DNA from 3 places in the Marinomonas algae genome. Region 3 is predicted to be linked to each of the others. Evidence: predicted binding sites of a transcription regulator. Region 3 holds the regulator's gene; each other region holds the start of a gene.

Region 1 (2,273 bases), 110 kb from region 3:
GAATCTCATACACGCAATAACTTTTCCTTAATGGCCATTCGCCATATCAAAGATGCTTCTACTTATTTAGAGCAGCATGCTATGGGGATGGCTGTTCTTGGAATTCACTTTGCAAAGGCTTTAAAGCTTTCCAATGCTTATATGGAAGTGATTTGCCTTGGTGCCTTATTGTTTGATTTAGGGCGTTTCCGTTTGCCTAGCGCAATGATGTCTAAAACGACAAAGATGACCTCTGGGGAGTTTGATTTGTTTCGCAAACACATACAGTTTGGTGAGCAGATCTTGCAAAAGTGTGAAGGTATTCCAAAAGCGGTTTACCAAATGTTGTATGACCACCATGAGAAAGTGGATGGTTCTGGCTACCCTGAAGGTAAGCAGGATAAAGAAATCTCCGTCTATGGAAAGATTGCCGCCATTGTTGATGCTTATGATGCCATGACTTCTGAGCAACCTCATAAACCGTCTATGGGGCCGATTAAGGCTTGGAGGAAAATGCGCGATGAATCAGGCTTGGCATTTGATAAAGAGTTGTTAAGTGTGTTCCTGAAGCATATAGGCAATGTGCCAGTGGGTTCTTGTGTTGCCTTATCAAATGGGCGAGTTGGTTTTGTTCTGACATTAAATAAAGCTTTTCAGCCTTCTTTAGTACGCCAAGTTTATAGTCTGACGAATAAGTCCTTTATTGAGCCTTCAGATATTGAATTGAATAAGTCTGCTAACTTGAGAACGGAGGTGGTGATAGAGAAAGAAGTTGACCCTCAGTCTCTGAAGTTGCAATTTATCGATCATATCTCATAATTCACCGTTCACCGTTCACCGTTCACCGTTCACCGTTCACCGTTCACCGTTCACCGTTCATTTCTTATTTTTTGTGTAAAACCTGTTTTTTGCGTTTTTCTTTTCTGTAATTTCTATTCTATAGGGTCTCATTTTTGATCAGTTTGCCTGCTTTTTGTGCTGATTATTGAGGCCGTTTTTCTGAAAACTTTAGTGTTCTATGTGTTTTTTCTTAGCTTTTTTCACATTTTGATTTTTTTCGTCTATTTACGCTTTTTTTTGCCTTTATTTTTAAAGTTATTGACCCCTTGCACGATAACTTTGAGTGACGCTTTTTTATGTTTTAGAAAGTTTTAAAATATGAAAAAAATCAAAAAAATATTAAAGGTCAACGCTAAGGTGTCGATAACTTTAATAAGAGACAAAAACCAAATATATAATTAAATCAAAAGGTTGTCTCGATAATAAAATATTTTTAGGAGAGAAAAAATGGCTTTATACGTAAATACTAATGTGTCCTCGCTGAACGCTCAGCGTATGTTGGATAACTCCAGTCGAGACCTTGATACATCCTTTCAACGTTTGTCTTCTGGTCGTCGAATTAACAGTGCAGCAGATGATGCTGCGGGTCTTCAAATTTCCGATCGTTTGACCTCACAGATTAATGGTTTGAACCAATCTGTACGAAATGCAAACGATGGTATCTCTCTAGCGCAAACTGCAGAGGGGGCCTTGGACGAAACAACTAACATGCTACAACGTATGCGTACCTTGTCTATTCAGGCGGCAAACGGGTCTAACTCAGACAAAGACCGTGTGGCACTACAGCAAGAGATGGCGCAGCTATCTAAAGAGATTAACCGAATCGCTGATACAACAACATTCGGTGGCGCTAACTTGCTTGACGGTACTTACCAAGGGATATTCCAGGTTGGTGCAGATGCAAACCAAACAATCAGCTTCACGATGGAGTTTGGTGGGCCGAATAACTCGATTGATTACCAAGCCAATAATGGTTTCACCATGTCCGGGTTATCGAATCAGGCTTCTGCACAAGTCAGTGAAACGACAGCATCTGTATCAACGATAGTAAACGCGCAAAGTATGATCGCGATTATCGACTCTATGATTGCAGCGGTGGACTATAAGCGAGCAGAGCTAGGTGCGATACAAAACCGTTTCAGTTCAACCATTACTAACTTGAGTAACATTGCTGAGAACGTTTCTGCCGCTCGTGCACGAGTGCGAGATGCTGACTTTGCAGCGGAGACTGCAAATCTAACAAGTACGCAAATTTTGCAACAGGCGAGTAGTACCGTTCTGTCTCAGGCAAATCAGCGTCCACAGACAGCATTATCTCTTTTAGGGAATTAATTGATAAATAATTAAATAAAACTGGATGATGTAAAGCAGCACTAGACTGCTGCTTATTCAAAATATTCGAGTATTGTCTCGGGAATCAGGCTACTTCTCTCTCCTAGAGGTGCCTCTTAAGC
Region 2 (2,273 bases), 120 kb from region 3:
TGTGCAAACATCATACTGAGGTATCACCTCATAATTGTTAAGTTACATCATCCAATGATAAAGTGATTTATCAGATTTTACTAACTATCTTATTTCTAACGTAATAATAAACAAAGAGAGCTAATCATGCGAATCATAAGGCTAACAATAGCCTTCTTTTGTTTCCAAGCAAGTTTAATATTTGCTGAATCTATAGAAAACCAAATTAATCACTACATAAACCAAGTAGAGATACCTCGATTACTAGAAATATACCCAGAAGCCGACGTTACGATTTCTTTAAATAACCTAGCAGCATTAAACTATTTACCTGACTGTGAAGCAGGCACCATTACAGTTACAAATCAAAGACCTGAGGCCAACAAGCGCACGACTTATGAAGTTAGCTGCGATTCGCCTGTATGGAAGTCTTATGTACCAGTCACTCAATCCATTACTATCCCAGCAATCAAAACGATTTCCCCCATCAATCGAGGACAAGAAATAAACAGAGCTAACACCGGTGTTGGCGATGTTGATATATCAACATTAAGAGGCCAAGTTTTTACCGCAAAGAATCCACCTTATGGCCTGATTGCCTCACGCAACTTACGTATCAACACCTATATAACAGACAATTTAATCAACCAACCGACCTTAGTAAAAAAAGGCGACCTAGTGCTTATTACAGCAAGCAATGGAAACATTATAGTCAGGATGAACGGAGTTGCTTTAGAAAACGGTATAAAAGGACAACAAATACGCGTAAAAAACACCAGTTCTGAACGAATTATATACGCCAAAGTTGTAACTAGCAGTGAGGTTCTTGTAAACTATTGAACATAGACTCGTTGGCATACAATTAATTCTCTTTTATTGTTGATTGCCACTAAAGTTTTTAGAGGCATAGCCGACAATATAGACAGGCAAATTATAAAAGGGCGGAAAAACCCAATGGCAATACATTTAACAGGTCTATCAAACCAAGGCACCATCACTAAAAGCGAACGTTCGCAGAAGGATGATGTGACTGGTAGCGCGACTGAAAGACAGAGCGCAGTAAAAAGTGGCGGAACGTTAGCTGATGACACAGTCAAATTAAGTGGCACAGCACAAACGTTACAAAGCCAGCAATCTAAGATCGGTAACTTACCTGATATCGATATGGATAAAGTAGAACAAATCAAAAAAGCCATTTCTGCAGGCGAATACAAAATAAATAGCCAGCAGCTAGCGAATAATATGGCTTCTATGGATTCTCTTTTCTAAACTGTTAATCACTTAGGTTTTGAACGGTTTAACTTATGATTCCAATTGCATCCATATTCATCAGAAGCAAAGAGACTCTCGAAAAGCTCTCTGTGCTTCTTGATGAAGAGCGCATTGCTTATAGCGCCTCAGACAGCCAAGTAATCATAGACCTATCCGAGCAAAAGCAAGCCCTGCTTGATGAAATGAACCAACTTAATGAGAAAAGAGTTAACATGCTCATTAAGTTCGACGTCCTAGATAGAAAAAAACCAACCGAAGAAGAATTTAAGAACTGGCTAGACCAACAAGACAGCTCTATGGATGACGTTCGTCTACTCATGAGGGAATGTGAAAGCCTACTTAGAACCTGCAAGACAAAAAACAACACCAACTCTCGCATTCTAAATACACTGCAAAAACGCAATAAACATTTATTTGAGCTTCTGCAAGGCCATAACGGAAAAAACAAAGTGTATACGGCTCGTGGTTCAACTCGACCAATCAGCAGCAAACAAACACTAGGCAGGGCCTAAACTACCTTAGCTAAACCTAACTGTACCTTTGCTCACTACTCCTTCAGAACTACAAATTCTCTTTATAAACAATTGATTAGCAATCGTTAGGTTTAACCTAAAAACGAAAAGTGGTATAGTCACTCGCGAAGTGTCTCTGTAGTTAAATGGATATAATAGACCCCTCCTAAGGGTTAGTTGCAGGTTCGATTCCTGCCAGGGACACCATCCTCTTCCAAATAAAATCCCCTCTTTGCGTTATCAAAAATTTCTCTGAGCTTTCATTTACCTATCTTTCAAATCAACCACAGCAAAAAAACTGACACATCTAAGGTTTATAGTTATCAGTCTATCGGGTTCATTTAACCCACCTAATGAAAAAGCATTGACCAAACAAATAATATATGTGAAATTTCATATATTCTATTTTTCATATATAAAGCCAAATTCAAATTACTGATTATTTGAACGGCTACACCCAACGGAAGCACCTAACATGAATCTGCCTAACATCGACAAAGACTCTTTCCA
Region 3 (2,273 bases):
CAGCGCTGGTTGTTTCAATTACATAGTTCAGTCGATCTGAAGCGTCTGTAATTTTCGTTGTAGCTTCGCCTTCCCCTGACACCAAATCCATTGAATCAACTTGAAAATCGCGAATGGCATCATGAAGACTTCGCGTCAAAAAACCCACTTCGTTATAAAAGCTATTATGTCGAGCTTCACTTAACTCTTGGATTATTTTGATTGCACCACCAAAGTCTCCGACTTCGATATGTTTTTGAAGCTCTATAGCACCATCTTTAACTAGGCTTTCAAATTCCACTAGTCCAGACCCCAATTCATTTGACATCCAAAATTCCTATTTCGCAGCGTCTATTCGTTCAAATATTTTCTCAATTTTTTCTTTCAAAGCGACGGCAGTAAAAGGCTTCACAACATAACCATTTACGCCAGCTTGAGCAGCCGCAATAATTTGGTCACGTTTGGCTTCAGCTGTTACCATCAAAACAGGAATCGTTTTCAGTTTTTCATCTGCTCTCACAGCTCGGAGCAATTCAATCCCTGTCATACCTGGCATATTCCAGTCCGTCACTAGGAAATCAATAGACCCAGCTTGAAGTATCGGCAGTGCTGTTGTTCCATCATCTGCTTCAACTGTATTGGTAAATCCTAAATCCCGTAATAAGTTTTTAATGATTCGTCTCATTGTCGAGAAGTCATCAACAATCAGGATTTTCATGTTTTTATCCAATGCAACCTCCACACCCCAAAGGTAATATTCCACAACTCATAATTTAATCTCGCCAATTACTTAGTCGAGCTCGCAACCTCATAGCCGCTTGGCTATGTATTTGACTAACTCTTGATTCACTGACGCCTAGTACAGCGCCAATTTCTTTTAAATTCAGTTCTTCATTGTAGTATAAAGATAATACTAATTTTTCTCTTTCTGGAAGATTTTCGATCTCTCTTGCTAATTCATCTTGAAAACCATCTTCTTCAACAAGTGAATAAGGAGAGTTTTCAAATTCGGATTCTGAGCTTTCCAGATTATTCGTGTCAGAATCCAGCATTTCTTCATAACTAAACAATTGGGTCGACATGGAGGACTGAATCATCTCATGATATTCGTCAATCCCTATTCCCATATGTGCAGCGACTTCTGTATCACCAGCTTCGCGCCCAAGAGTTGCTTCTAATTCTTTAATAGCGTTGGTAACAGCTCTACCATTTCTACGAACAGAACGAGGGGCCCAATCGGACTTCCGAACTTCGTCCATCATAGAACCACGAATGCGAATACCTGCGTAGGTTTCAAAGCTGGCCCCTTTTGTTGACTCAAAGCGTTTGTAGGCTTCTATCAACCCCATCATACCTGCTTGAGTCAAATCATCGACATCAACACTATCAGGCAGACGAGCCAACAAATGGTAAGCTATTTTCTTTACTAAATACCCATACTGCTCAACAATCGCATCAATTGAGAGCGTCGCTTTCTTTGAGTATGTGTTATATCCATTCTTGGTCTGCATAAAATATTCTAGGCAACCTTTACTATTTAAGTTAGTTGCGTCAACTAACTGTACTACATTGTTTGACGCAGCGCTTTCAGTAATAACATATTTTTACTAACTACCATACCTTTCTACCCGCCATATTTTAATGAGCCATATAGCTGACTATAATGTTCAGCTGTATAAACCGCTCGACTAATTAAATTATGCGCACGAGCCGGCTCAATATCATCAGGGATACGTTGACCGTCGGCAATATAAACAACAGGCAAACTTTCTTCGATTACCACACTAATCGCTTCTCCAAGAGAAGCTGACTCATCCAACTTACTTAAAACACAGCCATCTAGTTGAACTTGAGAATATATTTCAACGACTGTTTTTAATACTTGCCTTTGACTAGTACAAGGCAAAACTAGAAGCTTCTTCAAATTCTGGCGTGCACGCTTCATCATTAGAAGCTGGCGCTCAAGATTAGAATCTCTCGGATTCATACCCGCCGTATCAACAAGCACTAACGGATAATCCGCATATTTCGCCAAGACGTCATTTAAGTCTGAATATTCACTCACCACTTCAACAGGAACATTTAAAATACGACCAAATGTTTTTAATTGCTCATGGGCAGCGATTCGATAAGTATCCGTTGTTATTAAAACAACACCATCAGAACCATGCTTTAAAACATGCTGGGCTGCAATTTTACCAATAGAGGTGGTTTTACCCACACCTGTTGGTCCCATAAAGGCAATACAACCTCGAAGCTCACTAGAGTTGGAACGTACAGGAATATAGTCTGCT

What was found. Region 3 encodes FliA, which starts transcription of late flagellar genes. Its sites were predicted from a motif close to CTAAAGTTNNNNNNNNNNCNGCCGATA; they were not measured.
Region 1: ACMUMQ_RS03090 (flagellin N-terminal helical domain-containing protein) is a predicted target of FliA. The motif match lies at 1,159-1,185, and genes of this name have one in related genera.
Region 2: flgM (flagellar biosynthesis anti-sigma factor FlgM) is a predicted target of FliA. The motif match lies at 869-895, and genes of this name have one in related genera.

The regions. Positions count from the first base shown of each region.
Region 1 covers NZ_JBLIXK010000001.1:656,296-658,568, reverse strand. The annotation lists gene ACMUMQ_RS03095 (HD-GYP domain-containing protein) at 1-798, shown strand, start outside; gene ACMUMQ_RS03090 (flagellin N-terminal helical domain-containing protein) at 1,267-2,151, shown strand.
Region 2 covers NZ_JBLIXK010000001.1:672,800-675,072, forward strand. The annotation lists gene flgA (flagellar basal body P-ring formation chaperone FlgA) at 127-819, shown strand; gene flgM (flagellar biosynthesis anti-sigma factor FlgM) at 934-1,248, shown strand; gene ACMUMQ_RS03175 (flagellar protein FlgN) at 1,284-1,763, shown strand; tRNA gene ACMUMQ_RS03180 (tRNA-Arg) at 1,896-1,970, shown strand; gene arsH (arsenical resistance protein ArsH) at 2,239-2,273, shown strand, end outside.
Region 3 covers NZ_JBLIXK010000001.1:548,589-550,861, forward strand. The annotation lists gene ACMUMQ_RS02575 (protein phosphatase CheZ) at 1-307, opposite strand, end outside; gene ACMUMQ_RS02580 (chemotaxis response regulator CheY) at 317-697, opposite strand; gene ACMUMQ_RS02585 (RNA polymerase sigma factor FliA) at 753-1,490, opposite strand; gene flhF (flagellar biosynthesis GTPase FlhF) at 1,604-2,273, opposite strand, start outside.